2 regions of the Paenibacillus sp. J23TS9 genome follow, and region 1 is predicted to be linked to the other one. Evidence: riboswitches for the same ligand, from Rfam matches in the RefSeq annotation. Region 1 holds a riboswitch; the other holds the start of a gene.
The links. Region 1 has a riboswitch for ZMP and ZTP ahead of KJS65_RS29685 (bifunctional 5,10-methylenetetrahydrofolate dehydrogenase/5,10-methenyltetrahydrofolate cyclohydrolase). Riboswitches for the same ligand answer to the same signal wherever they lie in the genome.
Positions count from the first base shown of each region.

Region 2: it holds a riboswitch for ZMP and ZTP, as region 1 does, so the genes downstream of both, rpiB (ribose 5-phosphate isomerase B) here and KJS65_RS29685 (bifunctional 5,10-methylenetetrahydrofolate dehydrogenase/5,10-methenyltetrahydrofolate cyclohydrolase) in region 1, are expected to answer to the same signal.

Region 1 covers NZ_BOSG01000001.1:779,949-794,412, reverse strand. Annotated here, with positions in the region: gene KJS65_RS04065 (phosphotransferase family protein) at 1-874, opposite strand, end outside; partial or broken gene KJS65_RS29690 (cyclodeaminase/cyclohydrolase family protein) at 880-1,476, opposite strand; partial or broken gene KJS65_RS29685 (bifunctional 5,10-methylenetetrahydrofolate dehydrogenase/5,10-methenyltetrahydrofolate cyclohydrolase) at 1,522-2,376, opposite strand; ZMP/ZTP riboswitch at 2,460-2,541, opposite strand; gene KJS65_RS04055 (GNAT family N-acetyltransferase) at 2,594-3,175, opposite strand; gene KJS65_RS04050 (AraC family transcriptional regulator) at 3,208-4,128, opposite strand; gene KJS65_RS04045 (alpha/beta fold hydrolase) at 4,266-5,021, shown strand; gene KJS65_RS04040 (phosphotransferase enzyme family protein) at 5,104-6,081, opposite strand; gene KJS65_RS04035 (DeoR/GlpR family DNA-binding transcription regulator) at 6,498-6,941, opposite strand; gene KJS65_RS04030 (DUF779 domain-containing protein) at 7,164-7,541, opposite strand; gene adh (aldehyde dehydrogenase) at 7,557-9,077, opposite strand; gene KJS65_RS04020 (phosphotransferase) at 9,470-10,384, opposite strand; gene KJS65_RS04015 (histidine kinase N-terminal 7TM domain-containing diguanylate cyclase) at 10,566-12,227, shown strand; gene KJS65_RS04010 (iron chaperone) at 12,292-12,696, opposite strand; gene KJS65_RS04005 (GNAT family N-acetyltransferase) at 12,859-13,677, opposite strand; gene KJS65_RS04000 (hypothetical protein) at 13,694-14,350, opposite strand; gene KJS65_RS03995 (DUF2087 domain-containing protein) at 14,347-14,464, opposite strand, start outside.
Region 2 covers NZ_BOSG01000003.1:155,836-170,299, reverse strand. Annotated here, with positions in the region: gene ychF (redox-regulated ATPase YchF) at 1-581, shown strand, start outside; gene KJS65_RS19310 (DUF4097 family beta strand repeat-containing protein) at 681-1,790, opposite strand; gene KJS65_RS19305 (hypothetical protein) at 1,787-2,308, opposite strand; gene KJS65_RS19300 (zf-HC2 domain-containing protein) at 2,305-2,736, opposite strand; gene KJS65_RS19295 (RNA polymerase sigma factor) at 2,733-3,296, opposite strand; gene prfA (peptide chain release factor 1) at 3,574-4,641, shown strand; gene prmC (peptide chain release factor N(5)-glutamine methyltransferase) at 4,667-5,584, shown strand; gene KJS65_RS19280 (FtsW/RodA/SpoVE family cell cycle protein) at 5,670-6,899, shown strand; gene KJS65_RS19275 (FtsW/RodA/SpoVE family cell cycle protein) at 6,994-8,175, shown strand; gene spoIIR (stage II sporulation protein R) at 8,462-9,205, shown strand; gene KJS65_RS19265 (L-threonylcarbamoyladenylate synthase) at 9,431-10,531, shown strand; gene KJS65_RS19260 (manganese efflux pump MntP) at 10,635-11,195, shown strand; gene KJS65_RS19255 (low molecular weight protein arginine phosphatase) at 11,268-11,855, shown strand; ZMP/ZTP riboswitch at 11,917-11,999, shown strand; gene rpiB (ribose 5-phosphate isomerase B) at 12,202-12,657, shown strand; gene KJS65_RS19245 (TIGR01440 family protein) at 12,670-13,272, shown strand; gene KJS65_RS19240 (serine hydroxymethyltransferase) at 13,312-14,464, shown strand, end outside.

The DNA of each region.
Region 1 (14,464 bases):
ACTGATGTTTTTCCCGCATACTCTTTTCCGTATGGCTATCGAGCCCCCAACTAGACAAACTTGAAGCAGGCTTGAGCGCTGCAAAAAGATCCCAGAAATGAAGCTCCGATATGTCTGTTTGCAGATTGAGCGCTTGATACTGCCGTGTAAACTCATGCATAGCGTCCGTGCCATATGCCCAGAGCACCTCGAGTCTGCTATTCGCAAGGTCATACATTGGATCACCGATTGCCGCATCCTCCCAGTCGATCACCGCAGCAATTCCGTTGTCTTTCCACAAGATGTTACCCGGCCAATAATCTCCATGCAGCAGCACATTTTTGTTTAATGGAGACAACGGCCATGCGGATTCAAGCACATCCCGGATTGTACTTTCATTTAATGATTCATCCGGGTTCCTGGGCCTATTCCCAATCTTGTCGGAACACCATACAAGCTGTTCAGGAAGAAAATCCAGTGAATGGCTTGTCCAATCCACTTGATGGATATCCGATAATATCCCCGCCATTCGCTGCATAGCATCTGACAAATCCGAGGGAGACATATTCACGAATCCATCCACAAAGTCGGTCACGATGTAAGGAGTGGGTAGAATAAATTCGGTTGCATCGTATGCATATGGCTGAGGTACAGGCAACCCCGCGTCCACTAGACCTTGTAAAAGCTTAAATTCATCCTTTGCAATTTCCGGATTCCTGTTTCGGTCAACAGCGCCATGCTGACGGACAACCAGCTTTTTCATACTGCCATCCGTCTTTTCAATCTCAATCAACGTCACTTGGGCTGAAACCCCGCCTTTAAGCTCCTTTGTTCGAAGCAGTCTGGACCCGGGTTCTGTCATGCGCGCGACTTGTTCCCATTGTTCTTCTGACACTTTGGTTACACCAACTTCTCCTTGATCTTTTGCAATACCTGGAGCTTCAGCTCATTCGACTGGTTTGATAGCTCGGCTCCCGTTTCTTGAAATGAGCTCCTGACACCTGCATCTTTAATGCTTCCTAGATTTATTTCTACCGTAATCCATGCCGATTGTACAGCCGCATCCAGCATGATGAGCGCTATGCCTAGATCTGATATGACATTTTTATTGACTTCTTCCGTAATTTTATCCAGTGCCGACATCATCTCCAAGCTTCGCTTCATGAGGTGCAGCGGAACAGAAGCAGCTTGAACCGCGGCCTTTTGCAGAGCAAGGGAACGTATTTTCTTTTCCTCATCATTCCCTTTAGGCAAACCAAGTGCGGCCATATAGCCGTTAAACGATTCCATGTCCTTCTTCAGAAAACTTTCAGCCTCCAACATCGCAGACTGCATCAGCACCACGATGTCCGCCATCTGCTCCCGCACACTCGCAAACTTTGGCCCGCTTGTAATGTTCGCCACCATGGCCCCCATGGACGCACCCAATGCGGCAGATAGGGCAGCAATACTCCCTCCACCCGGCGTAGGTGCGCTTGAGGCAGACATCTGCAGAAATTGCCGGATCGTTTGGTCAAATACCTGTTGATCCCCATTCGTTTTCAAGGCCTCAGCAGATTGCTGCTGCAGCCGGATTGCCAGCATCAAGTTCTCAAAGAGCATAACCGTTGTGAGTGTTCCCACACCGCCGGGGACAGGCGTAGTCGCTTTTGCAAACGCTGCAGCTTCAGGTACAACATCACCTGTTATCCCGGTTGCTGTCTCATTAATGCCTGCGTCAATGACAACGAGGTCCGGATGCATCATATCTGGAGTAATCAGTCCGGCCTGTCCTGCGGCGGTCATCAGAATATCCGCATTCGCAATATGACCGGCGATGTTTGGGGTATGGGAATGACAGACGGTCAACGTGGCATTTTCCCGCAGCAGCAGCTGCATCAGGGGTCTGCCAACCGTCTCTCCCCGTCCTACAAGCACAACATTTTTGCCTTTCAGCGTGAAGCCAAAATGCTTTAATATAGCGATACAGGCCTGTGGTGTTGCCGGATAAATGCCAGTGTTCCCCGTCATGCAGGCGAGCTTGTTCGCCGATGAAATGCCATCCACGTCTTTTTCAGGCGTAATCGCGTCCGAACACTTTTGAACACGGATATGTTTGGGTACAGGAAGCTCGAGCATAATGCCATGTACCGCCGAATCCTGGTTCAAGCCTTCAATTTCATCCAGCAAACGACGCTCTGTGACCTCCGGATCAAACTGAATCAAATCGAATTCAATGCCCAGCTGCTGGGCTTTTTTCTGTTTCGCTTTCGCATAATATTCCGAAGCAGGATCCCCCTGCACTAAAATCGTAGCAAGCCTCGGCTGTATGCCTTTTTCTTTAAGACGGTTAACCTCTGTGATGATGGATTCAGAAACCTCGTTTGCCAGTTCTTTGGTTTTAAGCAGCATGCTCATTCCAGTCGCCTCCGTTAATGGTAGTAAGATTATATTTCTTAAATCTAAACAAAAAAAGTATTTGGATGGAATGAACCACCAAATACTTTTGCCCAGGCGTACGGCTGTTATGATCCATGTGCTCCCTCGTGGTTTACCCACGTTACGCCAGTCACACACGGCTGAAATCAAGTCAGGTTTATTGTAGCACAGTTCATCTAGAATAGAGGATACAAATTTACGAATCTTGATGATTCACTTGATCTTGCTGCAGAATGCTGTAAATTTCAAGATCGACAATCCCTTTTCCCGACCATAAGGCCGCTTGTCTCAAGAGACCCTCTTGTTGAAAACCATTCTTTTGCAAAACCTTCTTTGATGCTTCATTCCGCAGCATAACCTCTGCCTGAATCCGGTTGATGTTAACCTCATTGAACAGATAAGGCAGCAGAAGCTTTAGAGCTTCCGTAGCCACTCCTTTTCCCCACTGTTGTTCAGCTAAATAATATCCCACTGACAGCGTGTTTACCTTTTGGTTAAAATTAAATGCCTCAATAATGCCAAGCAGCCGATCAGGTTCCTGCACCGTAAATATGCCCCACTTGATCCTTGCCTTTTTCAAAAAATCACGCTCGAAATGTCCAATCATATTTTTGACCGTGTCTTTGTTATGCTTCGGAATAATGCCGCAGTATGTAAATACATTTTCATTATTATAAATTTCAAAAAGGTCCTCCAGATGGCTGGCTTCGATTTTTTTCAAGATAACTCGATCTGACGCAAGAATAGGAAATGTTCTAAATGCCGCTTCTAAATTCATACCATCACCACTCCAAGTCTAATGATTTCATTTCATCCTCTTTTCTTAATGGGGACATGTAGATCTACTTTGCATTTCCCTTCCGCATCCGTTGCAGGATCATTTTTACAGATTTCGAGGCAAGGACGGTCATCGGCTTCATAACCGCTGTTCGGCAGCCACAGGCTGTATACATTCTGATAGGCTAGGACAAACCGTTCAACGGTATCATAATAGGGATATACCGCATACAACCCGCCCGACAATATTTTATAATCCACTACCTTTGAATCATGTTCTTTTCGATGTCCTGCCGGTAATGTGACACAAGCATCATAGCGGCAGGCCCATTCATCAACCAAATTAAGATCATCCAGCGAAATGCCGATAAACTGTTGATTTGCAGGTGATATTCCCCTTCCAGCGGCCCATCGCCCCAGCTTGTCCCAAGCAGAGTACGTATCCAAATAACTCCCCACATGTCTGACGTATGCCACTTCAATATCCATTAGCTCTTCGAATCTGATCATCTGATCCCACACCCTTGTTAAAAGAGAATTCTTACGGTTCTGATTGTACTCTTCCAGGAATGCAGACTCTTCCGGATTTTTGCTATAAAATGATGGAAAATTGCTATCATTTCTCATACCTCTACGTACCTCACTTGGTGTTTGGCCATAGTGCTTTTTAAATGCGGCATTAAAGGTGGACAGCGATTCGAAGCCGCATTGATTGGATATTTCAAGAATCGTCAGCGGGGTGTCGGCAAGTAAATGCACGGACTTTTGTATACGCTCCCGATTCACAAAAGCCACAGGCGTCACACCGACGATGGCAGTAAATATGCGGCTGAAATGATATTTCGAAAAATTAGCCATGTCCGCCAAAAGATCCAAGGTGAGCTTATCGCTGCTATTCTCCTCGATATATCTGATGACCGTTTCGATCCTGTCTTTATACTCATGGTTCATCATGTGTGGTTCTCCATATCTGATCATTTGGGTTTACCAAAATTATACACGCTAAATGAAAATTTGGGTGTAAGGTTCTTGGTGACGGAATCGTTTTTTAAGCTTAAAATGGGATAAAAGCTGGTTCAGGGAGGTTCAATATGCCGTACGTTCAACTTCAGGATCTGGAGGTATTTTACGAAAAAATGGGAAGCGGTGAGCCCATCATATTTTTACATAGCGGTTATTCCAGAGGCATATTGGCCTTTGCGAGTCAGCTGCTGGATTTCCAAAAAAAATATACCTGTTATTATCCCGATTTGAGAGGCCATGGCAGAACACGCTGCGAAAGCCTGGAATGGAGCACGCCACAGCTCGCAAAGGATATGATCGCTTTTATGGATGCACTTCACATTCCAAAAGCTCATTTGGTGGGTTACAGCTTGGGGGCAAATGTCGGTTTATACTGCGCGGTTCAACATCCGGAAAGGGTGACAACGTTGACTACCATAGGCACGAGCGGTTTTGCAGACCCTACGGGTGTGGAGGAATTTGAGCCGGAGTGGCTCATTGAACAGGACCAACAGGATACCATCAAGCAAATGACGGAGCGGCATGAAGAGGCGCATCGTGGAAACTGGCAGGAGCATATGCGGCAGTCGGCGCAGGATTGGCGTCTCTATCCTCAGCTTACGGAAGATCAGCTGCGAAGTATTCGATGCCCCGCTCTCTTGATCACCGGCGAGTTTGATCCTTTTGTGGGCGAGGAGAAACTATCCTATTTAGGCTCACTTATTCAAGATTCGGAGATTTATATGGTTACAGGCGGAAGTCATAGACCGCATATGTCCAGGGAACATCCGACTCAGGTGAATGATCGCATTTTGCAATTTTTGGACGCATATTCTTTTGAATAATCCTTATGTGAAAGAAATGAAAAAGGTACAGAAGCTTTTGTTCCGATCCCTTTCAGGTGGATGCATCTGTACCTCACTCCATTTAGATTCCCCTTGTAAATCCTTGTCTCAAATTGTCCCGGGAACGAGCGAACTTCAACCTGACATCCTCAAGCCAGTCCGGACCCTGCTCCATCTCGCTGTCGTCCAGTGACCCTAACAATCTCGAGAATCCATACAGGTTCATGAATCTTTGGAAATAGGGGATCTGCTCTATAAAATCATCGCCAAGCACTCTCACGCTGCGGTATCCCTTTAAAAAGGACTTCATATGTTCACTCGACAGCGGATCTCCCTGACCGGGCATATCAGGAAGAGCTGACACAATATCAAGAGCGTACCAGCTGTAAAAGGAATCATCAAAATCGATCACGTTAAATGAATGCTGCTCTTCATCATAAAATACGTTATCCAGCTGAAAATCATAGTGGATTAGCCCATATGTCTCCTTCGTGACGGGCTGGGATTTAAGCCATAATGTCATCCGTTTAAGCTCTGCGGCTGCATCCTGCTCCTGCGGGTGATTTTGAAGAACATGATCGATCCATCCCAGTATATCCCGCCAGCTTTTTCTTTCAGAGTGAACAGGCTTATAAACTGCAGATAACGAATGTAATCTGGCAAGCGACCTTCCCCATTCCTCACATTGTTCAGGAGACAGGCTTTCATCCAGATTCGTTCCCTGGGCCGCATGAAAAACAACTGCAAAATACTTCCCCTCTGAATTCTGTACCGTTTCAATGAGCTTGTCGTTAATGGAGGAAACCGGAGAAACACAAGGAAAATGATTCGCGATCAAGTACTGCATGAACTCAAGCTCGGCTACTATCTGTTCCATGTCATGGTCCTGCTCCGTACTGAATCTCAAAAAATATCTCTCCTGATTCCGCTGAAAAGCATACACAAAATTGGAGCTGGCACGCCAGAACCTCAAAGATCCTTTGTCATGCTCCCAATTCCGGATAAGATCTCTGGCAACATGATCGGATGACAATCCGATCACCATGGTTTTTAAATTCATCAATGGATGATTTCCTCCCGCTGCAATAGAGAGGACGGAACGTCGTTATGAAGTGCGCCCTCTCATCTGCATATCATTTTGAAAGTCGACTTTTTTCAAAACGTCACCCCTTCCTTTGATTCTCATTAACATATTTTCACTTATTCAACTTACCATACGATGAAGGGAATCATAGGTCAGAGAATGGCTTTAATTAAAAAATCCATATCACACCAATGATCCGCCAGGTGTTGAATTATACGATTTGAAAACAAAAAGAATGACCGCTCAAAAGCAGCCATTCTTCTTAATCTGCTGACATGAATTGCCGTCATTTTATAGTTACAAAGTATAATTGAGCATGATAAAATGATCACTGTAGTTTGAGTGGAGATCTATATCCCTCAGAAGTAATGACCTTCTGTGCCAGCAGGAGGTCATTTTATTTCAGCAACGATGACGCTTACGCCGCTTGCTTGGATCTTCTCGATTTCATCCCTCGATGTTTCTTCATCCGTAATAATCAATTGAAGCTGATTCAGCGGACCAACTCTTGCAAAGCAGTCAATTCCAAATTTATAGTGCTCAGCCAGACATATATTTTTTCGTGAATTTTCAGCAATAGTACGCCCAAAACTCGCTACTTCCGGCGTAGCTGTGCTTAGTCCTTTTACTGATAATCCGCCCCCCGTTGCAAAAGCAAGATCAATCGTAAATTGGCTTGCTAATTCATTCGCTAAAGCATCCGTCATATTTCCGGAAGATTTAATTTTGCCTCCAAGCAGATACGTCTGTATATTTTCATCGTCCTTTAAAGTATCTGCAATTCTCAATGAGTTGGTGACCACCGTAAATGGAAGATGCTTGAGAAGTACATGCATGTTTTTGCAGTTTTTTACGTTATCCATGAAAGACCGAAAACAGACTACTTATTCTAGGTTGAACACTCAACCGATGTAACCAATGCGATTCCACCAACTTTTAGATTTTTTGATATCAAAAAAAGCCTGTTGAATTTAATCAACAGGCTTTTTTAGAGATACTCTATTACTGATGAATATATTCCGATCACTCGCTGCACTCATTATATTCATTCAATAGGATCAGTTAAGCTTCAAGCTTTGCTTCTCCTCTTCCGTAAAAACACGAGAACGGGTCAGAAACCTTTTGCCCTCAGGTCCCTCTAATGAAAACATCCCTCCCCGCCCAGGGACCACATCGATGATGAGTTGTGTATACTTCCAATATTCATACTGTGCCCTGCTCATATAAAATGGAGCCCCGCCGATTTCTCCCATTTGCACATCGCTGTCTCCTACGATAAATTCTCCTAGAGAGAAGCACATTGGTGAACTTCCGTCGCAGCAGCCACCCGATTGATGAAACATAACCGGCCCGTGCTTGGCCTTCAGCAGTTCAATTAGCTCCAGTGCAGCGTCTGTAGCAATTACCTTGTGAACCTCACTGTCTTTCAGGGTCATATCAATGTCCCCTTTTTAGAAGAAGCCCAGCTTATCTGGACTGTAGCTGATTAACAGATTTTTCGTTTGCTGATAATGGGAGAGCATCATCAGATGGTTCTCACGGCCGATACCGGAAGATTTATACCCGCCAAAAGCAGCATGAGCAGGATAAGCATGATAGCAGTTAGTCCACACGCGGCCAGCTTGAATCTGACGGCCAACCCGGTAAGCGGTGTTCATATCACGCGTCCACACTCCGGCTCCCAGTCCATAGAGTGTATCGTTGGCTATTGCAAGGGCCTCCTCCTGATCCCTGAAGGTCGTAACAGCCACAACGGGTCCAAAGATCTCTTCCTGGAATATTCTCATGTTGTTTTGCCCCTTCAAAACGGTCGGCTGTATGTAATACCCGTCAGACAACTCTCCCGTAATTGAAGCTCTGCCTCCACCGATCAGACATTCCGCACCTTCCTGTCTTCCGATGTCGATATAGCTGAGGATTTTTTCCATCTGTTCCGTAGAAACCTGTGCACCAATCATCGTGGATGGATCCAGCGGGTTTCCTTGCTTAATTGCTTCCACGCGCTTCAAAGCCCGCTCCATAAATTCATCGTAGATGGATTCCTGGATCAAAGCACGGGAAGGGCAAGTGCAGACCTCCCCCTGATTGAGCGCAAACAATGTGAAGCCTTCCAGCGTCTTATCGAAGAAAGCATCATCCTTAGTCATAATATCCTCGAAGAAAATATTCGGAGACTTGCCGCCAAGCTCCAGCGTAACAGGGATCAAATTCTGAGAGGCATACTGCATGATCAAGCGCCCCGTTGTCGTTTCGCCCGTGAATGCCACTTTGGCAACCCTGCTGCTGGAAGCGAGCGGCTTGCCTGCTTCGAGACCAAAGCCGTTTACAATATTCACCACGCCCGGTGGGAGCAGATCCTCAATAAGCTCCATCAGAACCAGGATGGAAGCCGGAGTTTGCTCTGCGGGTTTCAGAACAACGCAGTTGCCTGCCGCTAGAGCGGGAGCTAATTTCCATGTCGCCATAAGCAGCGGGAAGTTCCAAGGAATGATCTGCCCGACGACACCAAGCGGCTCATGGAAATGATATGCCACGGTATCATCGTCAATTTGACTCAGGGATCCTTCCTGTGCCCGGATGCAGCCGGCAAAATAGCGGAAATGATCGACCGCAAGCGGCAAATCCGCTGCCATTGTCTCCCGTATCGGCTTGCCGTTGTCCCAAGTCTCAGCGACCGCGAGCATTTCCAGGTTTGTCTCGATCCGATCCGCAATCCGGTTCAGAATGACCGCACGCTCCGCAACAGACGTGCGTCCCCAGGCATTTTTGGCCTCATGTGCCGCATCTAATGCCAGCTCAATATCATCAGCAGTTGAGCGGGGCACCTCGCAGAATGCCTGGTTGTTAACAGGTGATACGTTTTCAAAATATTGACCTTGAACAGGTGCAACCCATTTGCCACCGATATAATTTTCATAACGCTTCTTAAAAGTTACTTTCGATCCATTCTGTCCTGGTTCAGCATATACCATAAAAGAACAGCCTCCTCTAATATAGATATTGTCATCTTATCAGCCTTGGTTCATTGAAGGATTAACACGTAACTCCGCCAAAGAAAGCGCTATCAATATGAAAAACATCAACATGATTGTTTCAGACATCCACCGCAAATATTCAGAAACCAATAGCTTACGGCGGTTTTACAGTCAGTCTTCCCACCTTCTTTCCACTTTGGAATCTCGAATACATGCCAAGAATATTTTCCTATGCGTGATGCGATACCTCATTGACAACATCACGCTTTATAAATCCTCTTCACCAATATGATAAAAACTAGCCCTTGCATTGTCAATAATTGGTTTTGTCGAATGCCTCTGCACAAAGCTGACTTAATGTTAAACACTTCGTTCCCTGCTTTAATAGATTAGTAAGTCAGAGCGCGTTTAATATTTGCTTTTGCTTCTTCAGCTATTTTCTCGTCTTGATCGCTGGTAGCCTGCAATAGAATCAGCATCGGAATGTATACGGCTATGAAACGGGCTAATATTTTCGTTTCTTCGTCCACCTCCCCATATTCTTTGAAAAAGGCTGACCGAGCATCGGGAGGTAAAAAGCTGTATACGAGATTCAAATCACAAGCAGGATGACCGATATTCATGTCTCCCCAATCAATAATTCCAGATATTTTACCGGTTTCGTCCACCAGCATGTTTTTGAAGTGAAGATCGCCATGTAGGAATACATCTTTTGGTTTTACATGATCCAACGTTAAATGCTGCAAATAAGCTTCTATTAAGCCGTATTCTTCCTTCTGAAGATGTTCTCTTAGATCGGAGAGGAAGTTCAGCATTTTTTCTTTTCTGGAGGTTATGTCGATAAGAGATCGATGGTCATGCGGGACACCATGTTCCCGTGCGATCTGCAATGGAAATGCATGCAAGCTTTTTAAAAATTGCGCAAGAGCGCTCACCGAGAGCAAGCGCTGCTCGTCTGTCAATCCGATCGGAAACTCTCCAGCCAAATATGTATATCCCAGAAAAGGTGAGGGATAATCGCCGGTTTCTTTGCCAAAAAACAGAGGTTTCGAATACGGAATCGCAATACGATCTGCAAGCTCCGGCAGTATCCTGCTTTCCATTTCGAGCAAATTCACTGCAATCTTTCTTCTTGGAAAACGAAACACAAATTCATCTCCAACAACATAAACGGTATTATCCCAACCATGACCTAATTTTTGAATCCTTTTGGAAGCTAACTGAGGAAACTGACTACTTATTAATCGAGAAGCTAATTCCTCTGAAACTTCCCAGTCCGCGTCCCATATCTTTGAGTTTCCCATATCCAGCTTCTCCTAAATTTCAAATTTAATTTCTTTACAACAGTTACTATCATAGAGTATGTTTTCTAATATATAGATTGTGGTTGATTTAACTGTGCATTAATTATTGGGAACATTAATTACTATTTTCGTGTTAGAATAGATAGATTCTACTTTACATAAGAGGTGTATATTGGGTGTGATGGCATGGATTGACTTCGCGGTGTGTATCCTATTGTTTGTTTTATTGGTGTATGTGTTTGTTTCAGTAACAATAACTAACTTGCACAAGGCTTATCTAGTATTCCACTTTGCCATGATGTTATGGCCCTTCTGCCAGTTTGCTATTAAAATAGCAGATACTACCAAGCTTCAATTGTTTTATGTGAAACTCGCTTTTGTTGATATGGCTCTTTTGGCTGTTGGATGGTTATTTTTCACAATACTCCTAACGAACCACTCTCTACTATCACGAATTCGAAAAATATCCTTTCTCATACCTATTCCAGCCTTATTAACAGCCGTAGCTGCAATTTTCAACCCAAATGCGATGTTCGTCCAGCCAATACACGGTGGATACATCCAAAGAATTTACGGACCTCTTTTCTGGATTACCGCTGTGATCCTAATTGGCTATGGTATCGTGTCACTTTACATCATCTTTCAGACTTTAGTTTCGGAAAATGCCCCTCGAATCAAAAAAAAGGTAAGGCAAGTACTTAAAGGGATTGTAGTCGTCATTGGGTTTATTGCGGCGGATATTTTAATCAATGTTGTCTTCCCTATTTCTCAAAAGGTGACGCCAGGATTGACTTCTCTTGGCATTCTATTTTCTGCTGTCTTTTTTATCATTGCCATCAATCGGGATAAAGTGTTTGATATCGTTACCATTGCTCATCAAGATATCATTAACACGATCACTCTTGGGATCCTGGTTCTTGATGATAATGAGATCATTGTAGAAATCAATCAGTCGCTTCCTTCCCATATTGACCTACATACGGGCGAACGCTTTGATATCACAACCATACTGCCTCCACAGGAGCCGGTAAACAGCATGATCACATTCATCAAAACATACCAAGAACATCCGCTGGAAAGTGTGGAGATTGAAGTTCTATATCCGAAACTCGATCCAAGCTATGTTCATATTCATGTCTCTCCGATCTTGGTTGGCGGTACCCGATTGGGGCGGATCATCACCTTTCAGGATATGAGCGAGCTGCGCCGTCTCATTAACGAGACAACATTGCAAAATGACATCCTGCAAGAACGCAACCTATCGCTAACTACCATTCAGCGGGAGCTATATCTGACTAACCAAAAGCTACAAAAAATGGCGATCACCGACGGTTTAACAGGCTGTTATAATCGAAGTTACCTAACGCAGCAGTTAGAGCATGAAGTGATAAAAAATATGAAATATCAAATACCATTTTCCATACTTTTATTAGATATCGACTTTTTCAAACTAATCAACGATAATTACGGCCATTTGGTCGGTGATGAAGTGATATGCGGCACGGTGAACGCCATCCAAGAAAAGCTTAGGCAGACGGATATTTTAGCCCGTTTTGGCGGAGAAGAGTTTATCATCTACTTGCCAAATACGCCTTCAGCCCATGCGCTTCATATAGCTGAACAAGTACGCACTGCAGTCGAATCCAATGTGATCGCCGTTCCTCATTCCATTGAGTCTATTTCCATAACGGTCAGCATCGGATTGTTATCCATACATAATTTCTCGATTGAAATGAATCCAGATTCCAGAACAATGATCAATGATATGTTTCAGGCAGTAGACCAAGTCTTATATCAAGCTAAAAGAGAAGGCCGAAACAGGATGGTCGGCACCATAAAATAAGGCATTGACTTCAAGATAAAACAAGCGGAACCACTTCGACATCTTAGTGGCATCCAGCTTGTTTTTATTTTTTCTTTTTTGTTATCGTTTTACTTTCGGCTTTTTCAACGTTGCGCGCAGCTCTGAATTTAACAATTCTGCGTATCAATTCATAAGGCACCGGCTTATCGAATGGAAATTGAATGGCCCCTTTTGACGTCTGGTATTCTGTTAATTCTTCTTGAAATTCCTCGACTCCATCCGGAGCCGGATAGAAACCGATGTGTTTCTTAAATGCCGCAAAGTGGACGAGATTCCCATGAAGTTCAAAGGTAGGCATCTGATAGCTAATCTTTTCCTTCGCCTCCGGTGCCGATTCTTGAATGACTTGTCTCATTGTTTGAAGAGTATCCTGAATTTCAGGAGAAAACGCGGAGATATACTCGTCAATCGTTCCATAAGCAGCTTTATTTTCATTCACGGGGTCCATTCTCCTTTTTCTAGAATATGTGGATTTTAAAAACCATTATAACAGGCTCCCCCATGGCAAGCCACTTCATAAGATGAGGAAATGACGGAGTCGATGGACACGATAGTCTAATATTTCAACGGACAATACAAACAAAGCAGACGATATGAGCTGATCGTTATACTAAAAATTAAACCAATTTATTTTGTAGCGATGTGCTTTAAATAAACCTGCCTTCTCAGCTGTTTTTTGCGAAGCCATATTGCTCTCCATGCAGTCCCACCAAGCTGTAGTGTTGTTTTCATTGAATTTTTTTAATAATAACTGCACAAGTGAACTAGACAGCCCTTGTCTTTTATACGTTTCTTGTGTTTCAACCCCAATTGCATGTGTGGAATTAAAAATGAATGAGGAAACAGCTATACTTACGATCTCTTTATTCTCCGTGAGTGCAGCATAACCATAGCCTTTCCCTAAATAATTATTGAATGTGCCCCAATATTGTTCAATGTAATTCACCAAAAATTCCGCATTTTTGATTCCGCCATTATTCAGTTCACGATAAAAGGCGTCATCAATCTCCGCGATCATATAAGATGGTGGAATATCTGTGTAGAGATAATCATTTTTATTCGTACTTGATTTATAGACATACTGGAAACTTTCTTCTATTTTTCGGTTTCCGATAGCTTGATATATTGTAGGAAACCAGTCATATGTATCCACTGAGAACTCAAAACTATGTATATTTTTATTACTTAAGAAGGGAATTATTTCATGATCAATGAATGTTTCTATTGATTGATTAAAGTAAGTGTTTCCAGCACTCCCCATAAAATTGAAACCTCCAAGCCCACTAGACCATACGATCGCGGATGATGGATTTAATTCGTTATCTGCCCACACTTGCCCTGGATTATTACCAGCAACGACGCCTGCAAACATCATATCACTGTCGGCATGAACCAATTTACGGGCCAACCATTCGTTTCTTTCGTTCATAAGAATCAACTCTCTGTTACCTCCTCTCATTCCGGTGTCTCAAAGGATATACGAGCTGGATATCCTTTTCTGTGATCAGCCCTTCATACAACACATGATTATGGTCTGCACCAACAATGCACAGGATTCGTTTCCCTGAGTGCTTCAAAATGGCATTTTTTATTCGTTGAATCATGATTAAATGTCTACATACCCACCTGAATAAATGTGCCTGCGGATTTATTTGTTCTAACCACTCGTACTTCTGCTTCGTAACCATATCAAATTCTAAAGAATTTAACGGAATAGCACTCATATCCCATGTAGAAAACTGTCTTTGAAACCATTGCTCTAACTCACAGCTCAATTCTTGTCTTTTTTGTTCATTGTAAATATTAAATGGGTCAAAATCCATCCACACATCCAGCTCAACCCAATCAATAGGTACAAATTCGATTCTCTCTTCTTCACATAGTGGAAAGATCAAATCCCAATATTCACTAGCCGGCTCTCCCCAATATCCCCGATTCGTTCTATCTAGATGATATTTTTCCCAACTGTCGGGAAGCACCTCGCCACAAATAACATCCGGATTAAATTCTAATATTAACTCCTTAATGAAATCCAAAGATAAATTATACTTTTGCCTAAGCTCATCATCATGTACTACACCTAATATGCCTACTGTCGTCACGAGAGAACCTCCCATCTTGCCCACATTTCTTGAGGATTTAATTCGTAAATTTGATTCTCTCTAAACATGAATTGATGCATAATAAATTCCCTGCGTATCGTCGCAAAATCATCA
Region 2 (14,464 bases), on a different contig from region 1:
ACGATCAGCCTGCCCGCAGCATAGAACTGACAGATGACGAAAAGGCCATTGTCCGTGATCTGCATCTGCTGACCCTGAAGCCTGTTCTCTACGCGGCAAATGTCAGCGAAGATGAAGTTTCCGAAGCCGATAACAATCCGTATGTGCAGCAGGTCAGAGACTTCGCCGCGGCTGAAAATGCCGAAGTTGTGCCGATCAGCGCCAAGGTTGAGGCTGAAATCGCTGAGCTTGAAGGGGAAGACAAGGCCATGTTCCTGGAGGAGCTGGGTCTGGAAGAATCAGGTCTGAACCGTCTGATCAAAGCAGCATACCGCTTGCTGGGTCTGTACACATACTTTACAGCTGGTGTGCAGGAAGTCCGTGCATGGACCATCCGCAAAGGAATGAAGGCTCCACAGGCAGCAGGTGTCATTCATACGGACTTTGAGCGCGGCTTTATTCGTGCCGAGGTGGTTTCTTATGATGATCTGGTTGCAGCAGGTACCATGAATGTAGCCAAAGAGCGCGGCCAGCTCCGCCTTGAAGGTAAAGAATATGTCGTTGCTGACGGCGATGTCATGCATTTCCGTTTCAACGTGTAATCATGCTATAAAATCAATAAAAGCCTGCCGTCATGGCAGGCTTTTGTATTCAACTGCCGGATGTTCCGGCAGCTTTTTCTGTTTCTTCAAAAGGGGAAGCTATGCCCCGTAATTCACCTTAATGCTGCCATTGGTAGTCGACAGCTCGACCTTATGGGAGCCTTCACCAAGTGAGGCACTGGCCTTCTTATCGTCGCTTTCCTCGCTCCAGGGAATGTCACCCTTAATGGAGGAGTTGGTTGTTTTTGCCTTAATAACAGCATTGGTGTTTTGCGGAATGTCGAAGGCAATGCTGCCATTCGTGCTGCTGCAGATCCAATCTCCACCGATGGTTGAAGCACCTTTGATGGAGCCGTTCGTTGTCTTAGCCGTTAACGCGCCGGCGATCTGATCCAGCGTAATGGAGCCGTTGGTGGATTTGATTTGAGCCGCTCCTCCGATGTCAGTCACATGAACGGACCCGTTGGTCGTTGTTGCAGCAACGCTTCCCTTGATGTTTTCCATCGTGATCGACGAGTTGGTGGTGACGGCCGTGAATCCCGATTCCAATTGTTCTCCTTTAACCGAGTAATTCTTGGTATGCACCTCGACCTCGAGCGCTTTGGGAAGCTCAACATTCAAATATTCGTCATCAGGGGTGTATCCGATACTAAAGAATGAATCCGGGTTGTCTTCGAGCTGTAGAATGAGTGTGTCCCCCGAGGCATTGATTTTGAATTTTTCCTTCGCCTTGCTGTCTGCCGCCTCCTGACTGGAGACATCCCGGAAGCGGAATCTACCGTCATACGAAAGCTTGGCATCGTCCGTCCCGGTCACATTGATTTTTCCATGGTCGACCAGAATTTCAACGCGCTTGATGCTGCCGCCGACTTCCGTGGATCCTTGTACGGTACTTGCATATCCTTGGTTAAACAAGCTGCTCCAATTCGGCACGACGATCTGTGCGGCGCTGACAAGCAGCAGCAGAACCAGAATCGTAATGCTCCCTCCCCCAAGACGGACCCGCTTTTCGGAGTGAATGACATTGGCCAGTACAACCTCCAAGCCGAGGAGAATCAGCAGCACAGGCCACACATATTTTAGCGCCTCAAAAGAAAGCACATGGTTGAACTGCAGCAAAATCATGACGCCAATGCCGATTAAACCGATGGCTGTGGTCCACCTCCCTACTTTAACGGTGGGTGGAGCATTATTAACGGGGATGTTCATATGGTTTCGCTCCCTTTGCGTTCGGGTCTCTTAAATAATAGCCACAGACCGTATCCGATCAGTGCAACAGCCAGCAGTACGCCGGCTACGTTTTGCTGAAGCAGCCAGTGCCATAGACCAGGGAAAACGGTCATCAGCAGCACCATCCCGCCAACAAGGATGCAGCCTGCGCCGGTCCAGAGCGGATTCATGGAATTTTCCCGCTGGTATCCCCCAAGCGTCATCCAGTCCTGAGCGGTCCAAGGATAGCCGAAGGTCTCCTGACCCATCATCATCCGCTCATGTTCCGCGGAGGCGGCCTTCATCCAGGTAGCTTTTTGCAGTGCGTCAAACATTTGATAGAACCACAGGATCGCCAGCGCGAAAGAGAAGACCAGCGGAATGGATGGTATTAAAATAATACAGGCGCAGGTGGCGACCATAATCTGCAGTCCCTGTTTGGTAAAATTGAGGTACAAGTGGCCTAGACCGGGAATAACAGCAAGCAAAAACGTAAGCCATTTACTTTTCTTAATCATCGTTTACCCTCCTTCAAAATATGGTCCACGGAATTGGAGAATATCTCCGTTGCCTGCGTAATACCTGTTCCCAAATGCTCGAAAACGCCGAACTGGAACAGGCAGAAGGCTATGCATGCCGCCAGTCCGAAATGGGCGATCATGGCTCTCCGTGAATCCTTTGGCTTCATACGCGAAGCCTGGCGTTTATATAGCGGCGGCATCTGCCGGATTTCATTCATGATGTCAGCGGTCATATCGGGAATATCGGGAAGATCAAGCTCTAATTCAGGCTCCTGCCAGATGCGGGCCATCTCATGAACCTCCTCGAGCCAAGCCTGGCATGCAGGACAGGTACGAAGATGCTTTTCAATGTAAAGGGAGGATTCGGGCGGCAGTTCACCGGCGGAATAAGCCCCCAGCTGGTATTGTATAAATTCGCATTTCATCGTAATTCCTCTCCTCTCTTTCGCATCATAGCCCTTGCGCGGTACAGCTGGGATTCCACCGTTTTAGCTGTAATTCCACGTCTGTCGGCAATTTCCTGATAAGAGCATTGTTCAAAATAATACATCTGGACGGCTGACCGGTAAGGCTCAGCCAGCTCGTCGACAATCCTTCGGAGCTTGCTGCTCCGTTCCTCGGACAAAACGATCTGCTCAGGCGTTTCATTCGTTACCCAATCGTTCTCACTTACCTCTCCCGGACTCCGCCGTGCCTGCTCGCGCTGATGCGCGCGTTTCCAGTCGAGACATTTACGGACGGCAATCTGGTAGAGCCAGGTGGAGAAGGAGGAATCTTCACGGAAGGCGGGCAGCGCCGAGTAAGCCTTCATAAAAATGTCTTGCGATAAATCTTTGGCCGATACGTCATCGGCGGTTATTTTCAGGCACACGTGGTACACCATACTCTGATAACGCTGCACCAGAAACTTATAGGCTTCCGGATGGCCGGCCTTGACCGCCCGGACCCACTGTAACTCTTCCAGTCTTCTCCCCTCCTCCTGCATCAATTAGTTTGACGCCGCATCTTTTTATATCCCTGCAAAGTTTTTTAAAAAATTAATTAGGAAGACTATCCATTATTTCCCTACTGATTAAAAAAGACAAGAAAAATTTTGCGAAGCAGCTGTTTCAGGTTCCCTCACCATTTTACATCTGGCAAATATGTATATTCCATGGTATAATAAAAAGTCGTCTGTCCATGGTAGACTAACCGGAAGGATGAACGGCGCTTTTGCTTCTAAAAATATCGAAAGCACTTTGAAACAGGAGAGGTGAACTGCCTTGTTGGACAGATTACAAGCCTTGGCAGACCGCTATGAAAAGCTTAGCGAGCTGCTGTGTGATCCTGATGTTGTGAATGACAGCAAGCGACTTCGGGAATATTCCAAAGAACAATCCGACTTACAGCCCGCATTCGAGGCGTATACTGAATATAAAACTGTAACTGAAGAGCTGGATGCCGCGAAAGTCATGCAGGGAGAAAAGCTTGATGATGACATGCGTGAAATGGTGAAAATGGAAATCGATGAGCTGTCTGCCCGCCAGACGGAGCTCGATGAACGCATTCGCGTATTGCTGCTACCAAAGGATCCTAATGATGATAAGAACGTTATCGTCGAAATCCGTGGAGCAGCCGGCGGAGACGAAGCAGCGCTGTTTGCTTCCGACCTGTACCGTATGTACACACGTTATGCCGATAATCAGGGATGGCGCGTGGAGCTGATGGACGCGAACACGAGTGATCTCGGCGGTTTTAAAGAGGTTATCTTCATGATTAACGGACGCGGCGCGTACAGTAAAATGAAGTACGAAAGCGGCGCGCACCGCGTGCAGCGTATTCCGGCGACCGAATCGGGCGGACGGATCCATACGTCAACGTCAACGGTAGCGGTAATGCCTGAGGTTGAGGACTTTGATATTGAAATTCATGATAAGGATATCCGCGTGGACACGTTCTGCTCGAGCGGCGCAGGCGGACAGTCCGTTAATACGACCAAGTCAGCCGTGCGTGTAACGCATGTTCCGACGGGCATCGTGGCGACCTGTCAGGACGGCAAATCGCAGAACTCGAACAAGGAAAAAGCGCTGCAGGTGCTTCGTGCCCGGATCTTCGATATGAAGCGTCAGGAAGAAGAAGCGAAATATGCCGGCGAGCGTAAAAGCAAGGTCGGCACCGGTGACCGCAGTGAACGGATCCGCACCTATAACTTCCCGCAAAGCCGTGTGACAGATCATCGGATCGGACTTACACTGCATAAGCTGGATCAGGTGATGAACGGTGAGATCGAAGAAATCATTTCCGCGCTGAACATTGCTGAACAAGCGGATATTATGGAAAAAGGGGAATAACGCTTTGCATGAAACCACATTTGTGATGTCGACAAAGCAAACGATACGGGAAGCCTTCATAGAGGCTTCCTCTTTTTTAACAGTATGCGGAGTCACGGAGCCGCAGCGCAGCGCCCAGCTGCTGCTGGAGCATGTGCTGAAGCTTGAGGGGGCTGCCTATTTCATGGCGCTGCCCGAGCCGTTCCCGGCAGAACGCAGAGAGCCGTGGGAGCAGGCCGTTTCACGCCGCGGTTCAGGGGAGCCGGCGCAGTATATAACGGGAGAGCAGGAGTTCTACGGCCTCCCGTTTGAAGTGACGCCGGCCGTGCTTATTCCGCGGCCGGAGACGGAGCTGCTTGTGGAGGCTGTGCTGACGCAAGCGAAGCGGCTGTGGCCGCAGGGCGCCATGCCAAGCGGCGGCGCCAGCAGCGAAGACGGCGCACTGCGCCCGCTCGAGTGCGCCGACATCGGCACCGGCAGCGGCGCGATCGCCGTCACGCTGGCGCTGCAGGCCCCGCGCTGGCATGTCCGTGCCAGCGATATCTCGCAAGGCGCGCTGCAGGTCGCCGCGCGCAACGCCGCTGCCAACGGCGCTCAGGTTGCCTTCCTGGAAGGCAACCTGCTTGAGCCGTTTGCAGGCGGTTGGTTGGACATCCTCGTGTCCAACCCGCCTTACATCCCTGCGGCCGACATTGACGGCCTGCAGCGGGAGGTGCGCGACCATGAGCCGCGCACCGCACTTGATGGCGGTACAGACGGCCTTGGGCCGTACCGCCTCATGATGGAGCAGCTGCCGCTGCTCCAAGCCCCGCCCCGGCTCATCGGATTTGAGCTCGGGCAGGGCCAGGCGCAGGATGTCGCAGAGCTCCTGCGCGCCGCGGGCCACTGGGACGAGATCATCATCGTCCCGGATCTGGCAGGTATTGAGCGCCATGTACTCGGCGTCTCGACGAGATTGCGTTAATTTTCCTTTGCATCCAGTTTAAACTACAATAGAGATATTGAAGTTGGGATATCGCCAAATCCTTGAACATATTGGAGGATGCCGCATGCTGCAGAAATTCAAACGAATGGATATGTCCATCATCCTGATCCTGCTGGCACTTATGGCTTTCAGCCTGTTTTCCATTTACAGTGTTACCACGGGCAGGGCAAAGATCGGGCACTATACGGAACGCATGGCTATTTATTACGCTGTCGGATTCGTGGCCTTTTTGGGTTTCTCGCTGGTCAGCTATAAGCTGCTGATCAAGTATGCTTTATATATTTATCTCTTTGGCCTCATGCTGCTGGTGCTGGTGCTGTTCATCGGCAATGAGTATTACGGAGCCAAAGGATGGATGACGCTGCCGGGTGGCCTCAGTCTGCAGCCTGCGGAATTGTTCAAGCTGTTTCTCATTATTTTCTTATCGTATATGCTGCTGCGAAAGCGCAAAAACAAGCTTTCCTTCTGGCGTGATGTGGTGCCGCTTGGTATGTTGACGCTTGTACCATGGCTTCTGGTCATGGCGCAAAACGATCTGGGCAACGCGCTCAGCTACATGATGATCCTGGCCGGGCTGCTCTGGATTGGCAATATCAAATATACGCATGCGCTCATCGCGTTGGTCGTGGCCTTCGCTGCCATTTTCAGCGGCATTCAGGCATATATCCATTATCATGACCAGGCGGTCAAGCTGATTAGTGAGGATTTGGGCAAAAAGCACTGGATTGCGCGTTTTGATCCATGGCTTGTGCCGGACCAAGCTTCGCGGGATGTCAGTTGGCAGACCTATAATGCGAAGCTGGCCATCGGTTCGGGCGGCATCGAAGGCAAGGGCTACATGAAAGGCACCACGATTCAGTCCGAAAGGGTGCCGCTGGCCTACGCCGATTCCATATTCGTTCAAGTGGCCGAGGAATACGGGTTTATTGGTTCATCGGTTCTGCTGCTTTTATATTTTATCCTGATCCATCGTCTGGTTCTGATCGCAGCCGATTGCCGCGACCGGGCTGGGCCTTACCTGATTACGGGGATTATCACCATGTTCGTCTACCAGATTTTTGTGAACATCGGCGCCTTCATCGGCCTGATGCCGCTCACGGGCATTACGCTTCCTTTTATCAGCTACGGTGGAACCTCGCTTCTCATCAATATGATGAGTATCGGGATTGTCATGAGCATCCGCATCCATGGACAGGAAGAGGAGGATCCGTTTCCGCTGCCGGAAACACCGGTGGAGGGGGGCTGGATCAGCAGAACCTTTCAGCATATCCGCAATGGATTTATCAGGAATTGAATCTAGCATGGCTATTCCTTTACAATAGACAAGTGAGATTTGACACGCATCACGGCTAGAAGGGGCGGGAGAGCCCCGCACAGGAGGATAGCAAATGCTTCAAAAGCTGAAAAAAGTGGATTATGTCGTTGTGTTCATACTTTTTGTATTCATGGGCATCAGTCTGATGGCAATATACAGCGTCACGACAGGGACCAAGTTTGAAGGCTCCCATATTAAAATGCTTGAGTTTTACATTTTAGCCTTCATCGCCTTTTTTGGATTGATTTTTTTGGACTATAAGCTGCTTGTCAAATATGCGCTCTATATTTATTTATTCGGGATTCTGCTGCTGGTAGCGGTCAATTTTCTGGGATCGGACGTCAACGGAGCGCAGGGCTGGTTCAAAATCGGGGGCTTCAGCCTGCAGCCTGCCGAGCTGTTCAAGCTGCTTCTGATTATCTTTCTGACCTACTTGCTGATGAAAAGGCCAAAGGCCAAGCTCTCTTTATGGAGAGACGTGCTGCCGATTGGCGGCTTGACATTCATACCGTTCGCGCTTGTCATGCTTCAAAATGACCTGGGGAATGCACTCAGCTACGTGTTGATCCTGCTCGGTCTCCTATGGGTAGGGAATATTAAGTTCCTGCATGCGTTCCTCGCTCTAATAATCCTGGCGGCGGTCGCCGTAGGCGGTATATTCTCGTATATTCACTATCACGACAATATCGAGAAGTTTCTGAACAATATCGGCCGTAATCACTGGACCGAGCGGATTGACCCTTGGCTGGTTCCGGATAAGGCGACGGCCAAAGCTTCGTATCATACCAAAAATGCGAAGCTCGCGATCGCTTCCGGCGGCATGATGGGCGAAGGTTACATGCAGGGCAGCTCGGTGCAGTCCGGCCGCGTACCCTATACGTACTCAGATTCGATCTTTGTTGAGATTGCCGAGGAGTTCGGATTTGTTGGATCTTCTGTCGTGCTGCTTCTGTATTTTATATTGATTCACCGCCTGATTCTGATCTGTCTGGAATGCCGGGATCGTGCAGGTCCGCTGCTGATTGTCGGCGTCGTTTCGATGATGCTCTATCAAATTTTTGAAAATATCGGCGCCTTCATCGGGCTGATGCCGCTGACGGGTATTACGCTGCCGTTTATCAGCTACGGCGGTACCTCGCTGCTTATCAATATGGCCAGTATCGGGATTGTCATGAGCGTCCGGGTTCATGGTCATGAGGTAAGTGAGGATATCATCGTCCCGACGCCGAAGATATCTTCAACGAAGCATGCTTGATAGATTTGGGGATAAAAGACCGCTCGCCAGGCCCGTTAAGGGGATGGTGAAACGGTCTTTTTTTTATTAAATCATAGAGAATCAATTTCATAATACCTTAAGCCGCTTCAATCAAGGCTATATATAGATCCAAACGGTTTTATTGGTCTATATATAGATTCAATTTTATCGTTTTAGTGAGTTATGAAATTGATTCAGATTCATAGAATAGCAGGTTTAGACTCTATCAGATCCGGACATACTAGTCAGTATCATAGAAGGATTTGATAGAGGGGGCACGAACGGGATGCACAATGAACATGAAAAAGAGGACCGTCTCCGGTCATTGGTTAAGAATACTGCCATTATTTTTTGTATTATGTTTATGCTGGCCATGACTTGGGAAGCTCAGAAAACGGACGCGGCTGTGGCTGGCGGTCCTATTCCGCAGGAGTCCATACGTCTTCGCATTCTCGCTAATTCCGATAATCCGGATGATCAGCTGGTGAAACGCCAAATCCGCGATGTTGTGGTCGCTCAGATGGACAGCTGGGTCAAAGATCTGGAAAACCCGCAAAGTCTGGATGAGGCGCGTACAACGATCCGCCAGCATCTTCCCGAGCTGAATGATCTTGTAGGAAGAGAACTTGAGAAAAAGGGAATCGACTACGAATACAATGTTGAGCTAGGGGTCGTGCCGTTCCCGACGAAATTGTATGGTGGCACAGTCTATCCGGCAGGAAACTATGAAGCGCTGCGGATCACGCTCGGAACGGGCAAAGGCCAAAACTGGTGGTGCGTGCTGTTCCCGCCGCTTTGTTTCATCGACGCGGGCAGCGGTGATGCGGCAGCACAGCCTGCAGCAGCAAAAGCAGAGACAGGCAAAGATCAAGCCGCCAAAGTGAAGAAAACGGCGTATACCCCGGAGCAGGCCGCAGGACAAGCGGTGAACGCTGAAGCTGCACCGGTCAAAGCTTCAGAGCCGGAGGTTCGCTTTTTCCTCTGGGATCTGTTTGAAGGTATCGCGAACTGGTTAAAGTCATTGTTCTAAGTGAAAATGTCCGGGTCGGGGAGGAGATGCACGCTCCTCTTCGATCTGTGTTAATATATTAGAAAAACGAATGATAAAGTGCTTAAGTCCATTTGACGAAGGTTCGCGGTAAGCCGCAGCTCCAGTCAGCAGTCAGGACTCCGGCGCTTTTTTTACTGGATGATCTTTAAAGAGAAAGACGGGATAGAAATGGCACATACTGAAAAAAAAACAGGGACAGGCTTTATGCCTTCCACTCCATATTGGCTGATTGATTCGGAGACGACAGCCGAGCCCTCCGAGTTGCAGGAAAGTTTGAAGGAAGCGGCTGAACTGCTCCGTGGCGGGGGCGTGGTTGCTTTTCCGACAGAGACGGTCTACGGTCTTGGCGCGGACGCCCGCTTAACCTCTGCGGTGGAAGCGGTATTCGCGGCAAAGGGGAGACCGTCGGACAATCCCCTGATTGTCCATATATCCAAGAACGAACAGCTGGAGGGCCTGGTGAAGCAGGTGAGTCCTGCGGCACGGAAGCTGATGGATGCCTTTTGGCCTGGACCGCTGACGGTTGTGCTTCCGGTCAAGCCTGATGTGCTTTCGCCCCGCGTGACGGCAGGGCTGGATACGGTGGGCATCCGGATGCCGGATCATCCGGTAGCATTGGCCCTGATTGAGGAATCCGGCTGTCCGGTTGCTGCTCCAAGCGCGAACCGCTCCGGCCGTCCCAGCCCTACCCTCGCCAGCCACGTTCTAGAGGACCTCGGCGGTTTAATTGACGGGATTGTTGATGGCGGCGCGACAGGTGTAGGTGTGGAATCAACTGTCGTTCAGGTGCTGGAGGACGGCAGTGTTACCGTGCTTCGCCCCGGAGGCGTTACACTGGAGCAGCTGGCGCAGGCAGCCGGCGTGCCTGTCCATCTGGATCCTGCACTCCTGCCGGAATCGGGAAGCATGAGTGGGCAGGCACCAAGAGCGCCGGGGATGAAATATACTCACTACGCGCCCAAGGGAACGCTGCGCATTGTGACCGGAGAGCCGGCCGAAGTCTCGGAGTGGATCCGCCGCAGTCTGCAGGAAGCCGCAGAGCGTGGTGAACGGACGGGTATTCTGGCCTTCGATGAGCACATCGACAGTTACCGCGCCGATTGCACCGAGTCGCTTGGCAGTCTCTCTGATTTGGGTACGGCGGCGCATCGTTTATATGCCGCGCTGCGCCGCATGGATGAGGAGCAGATCAGCTTTATTGTATCCGAGGCTTGTCCGGAAGACGGGCTGGGAGCTGCTATTATGAACCGGCTCCGCAAGGCTGCCGGACAAACGGTGATCCATCTCGGAGGGAGAGCCCGCTAGCTTGCCTCATGTACAAGTTGTGATTGTCCCCATGTACAAGTCATGATTGTCCTCATGTCCGCATATGGTTGTACAAGAACCTAACGGACATGGGGGAGTTGGAATGTTTGAGACATCTGCCGGTTTAGGGCAGCTGATTACGATTCTGATTATGGCCGCCGCTTTGGGAATGGACGCCTTTTCCTTGGGAATCGGTATCGGTATGAAGGGGATTCGCCTGCTGCATGTGCTTAAAATCAGCGTGCTCATCGGATTTTTTCATATCCTGATGCCGCTTCTGGGCATATTCACCGGTCAATATGTAAGCTCTTTGCTCGGACAGGTAACCACTTATGCCGCGGGCGGGTTGCTAATTTTGCTTGGTGGTCATATGATATTTAACTCGTTGAAAAGCGGGGATACCCGGATGATTGATCACCGTTCACTGCTGGGTATGATCTTGTTTTCTTTGAGCGTGAGCGTGGATTCCTTTTCTGTCGGGGTTTCGCTCGGAATGTTCCGAAGCAATCTGATTCTTACCGTCTTGGCCTTTGGCATCTGCGGAGGTGCAATGTCGGTGATGGGACTCCTGCTGGGCAGGAGAGTAAGCCGCAATTTGGGAGATTTCGGGGAGGCGCTGGGAGGCGTGATCCTTTTGGCATTTGGCCTGGCCTTTATCTTTTGAAGATATCAGAAAGTATACCGGTAGACGTTTTTCGTATACAATAATTTAAACAATCCGGGAGGTGCGATAAACGTGAAACATATCTTGTTTGTATGTACAGGGAACACGTGCCGCAGCCCGATGGCGGAAGCTCTTCTCCGCAAAATGGCGAAGGACCGCGGTATCGGGGTTGAAGTTCGTTCAGCGGGTGTTGCCGCCATGGATGGAGTGTCGATGTCCCGTCATGCGGAGGCTGTTCTGCGCGACCATGATATTAATGATCGTTTGATGTCCAAATCACTTAAGCTCGATGCGGTGAATTGGTCTGATTTGATACTGACACTGACTCAAGGACATAAGCAGCATGTGATCCGGAGCTTTCCTCAGGCCGCTGACAAAGTGTATACACTCAAGGAGTACGCGGAGAATGACGCGGAAGTATTGAATGATCTGAACGAGCTGGACAGCCTTTATGCGACATGGGAGGTCAAACGCTCGCTTGGACAGGAATTGACGGATGAGGAGCGGGAGCGCCTGATTGAAATTCAGCAGCGGGTTCCAAGCTTCGATATTTCCGATCCGTTCGGCGGATCCCGTGAGGATTATGATATGGCAGCGGCGGAAATCCGCACTGCCATTGAGCGTTTGCTGGATAAGCTGGAGTCATTCCGCACTTCCTGAAGGAAGAATATTACTCGTTGCATTTCAGTCTTGAATGTTTTATGATGGTTGTGAAAAAACTCGGTTCCGGTGTAACTGGCGACAAATGTGGATGAAACCACGATGGAGCACCGGGATATACGGCCGGTCGCCTGGGCAAAAGAGCAATTCTGCGGTTATCCGCGGACTGCTCTTTTTTGTATTAAAAAAGTGAGTTTATATGCGGGATCCCTGCAAAGTATGGGTAAAAAACATCCAGAGCAGAGACTTCATTTTGTGGGGCGATTTTCATCTTACGGCCTGGAAATAGGGTATAATGGTACGAGAAGTCACAAAAGCACGAAATTTCAGGGAGGTTTTACAAGAGATGAAGATTGCTGTGGGAACAGATCACGCGGGAGTGCGTTTGAAAGAAGACATCATTGCCGTCATTCGGGAGATGGGACATGAGGTTGTGGATGTGGGATGCAGCTGTGCTGATTCCGTGGATTATCCTGACTATGCCCTGCCTGTATGCGAGCAGGTTACCTCGGGTGAGGCTGATCGCGGCATTCTGATTTGCGGAACAGGCATCGGCATGAGCATCGCCGCCAATAAGGTTCCCGGCATCCGCTGCGCGCTGGTGCATGATGTATTCTCTGCCCAAGCGACCCGAGAGCATAACGATTCCAACGTGCTGGCGATGGGTGAACGTGTTATCGGCCCCGGACTCGCGCAGGAAATCGCGAAAGTCTGGATCGGCACACCGTTCAGTGAAGGTGAACGGCATGTTGGCCGCGTAAACAAAATCAAGGCGATTGAGGACCGTTATCTGCAGCATTAGGGAGGTGTTCGAATGGAGGCCAATGAACAAGGAATTCCATCGGAAGTTTCACTAAAAGAGCAAGTGTCGGGTGTTTTACGCGAGCTGGCGGAGACGGCGGGACTTGGGCCCGGTAAGGTTGTTGTCATCGGGACCAGCACGAGCGAAGTGGCAGGCCGGCGGATCGGCACCTCGGGAGCCCTTGAGGTAGCGAACGAGCTTCTCGAGGGTATTGAGGAGATCAGAAGGGAATTCGGCTTTGACGTCGTATTCCAGTGCTGCGAGCATCTGAACCGTGCGCTGGTGATGGAGCGTTCTCTACTTACGGACATGCGCCTGACTGAAGTGGCAGCCGTGCCGGTTCCGAAGGCTGGAGGCTCCATGGCAAGCAGCGCCTACCGGTCCATGAAGAACCCGTGTCTGGCCGAAAGCATTGAGGCGGATGCCGGGATCGACATCGGGGAAACGCTGATCGGCATGCACTTACGGCGGGTGGCCGTTCCTTATCGTACACAGCTACGCTATGTGGGCAAGGCGCGTGTGAATACAGCCTTTACCCGGCCGAAGCTGATTGGCGGAGAGCGTGCGGTTTACCAGCTTGACGCTGAATCGGGAAACGCTCATCTTTGCGATTAAACAACAAAAAAGAGAGTTTATCTAAGGGAGGAACAAGGAATTATGGATCAATTGCGTAAGAAGGACCCGGCTGTATTGGATGCGATGAATTTGGAGCTGAAGCGTCAGCGCAGCAACATCGAGCTGATTGCCTCGGAGAATATTGTCAGTGAAGCCGTGATGGAAGCCATGGGCTCCGTCCTCACGAACAAATATGCGGAAGGTTATCCGGGCAAACGGTTTTACGGCGGCTGCGAGCGCGTCGATATCGTTGAGGATATCGCCCGTGACCGCGCCAAGGAATTGTTTGGTGCAGAGCATGTCAACGTTCAGCCGCATTCCGGAGCGCAAGCGAATATGGCTGTGTACCTTGCTGCGATTAACCCTGGCGATACCGTGCTCGGCATGAATCTTGCTCATGGCGGACACCTGACGCACGGCAGCCCTGTCAACGCATCGGGCCTCCTTTACAATTTCGTGGCCTACGGCGTTCAGGAAGACAGCTTCCTGATTGACTATGATGAAGTCCGCAAAGCGGCCTTCAAGCATCGTCCCCGTCTGATCGTTGCCGGCGCAAGCGCCTATCCGCGCACCATTGATTTTGAAGCCTTTGCTTCCATCGCGAATGATGTGGGTGCGCTGTTCATGGTTGATATGGCGCATATTGCCGGTCTGGTTGCCGCAGGCGTTCATCCGAGCCCTGTACCGCATGCCCATTTCGTAACGACGACCACGCATAAAACACTGCGCGGACCTCGCGGCGGCATGATTATGTGCAGAAAGCCATGGGCTCAGGCCATAGACAAGGCGGTATTCCCAGGATCCCAAGGCGGACCGTTGATGCATGTGATTGCTTCCAAAGCCGTGGCTTTTGGCGAAGCTCTGGATCCTTCTTTCAAAACCTATGCCCAAAATGTCGTGAAGAACGCCCACGTTCTGGCTGAAACCCTGGTCAGTGAAGGCCTCAACATCGTATCCGGCGGTACGGACAACCATCTGATGCTGGTGGATACACGCAGCGTGAACATCACGGGTAAAGAAGCGGAGAAGGTTCTGGATTCAGTTGGCATTACAGTCAACAAGAACGCCATTCCTTTTGACCCGACCAGCCCGTTTGTAACGAGCGGAATCCGGATCGGTACGCCTGCAGCTACCTCGCGTGGCATGGACGAAGCGGCTATGGTGAAGATCGGAGAGATCATTGCCATGACGC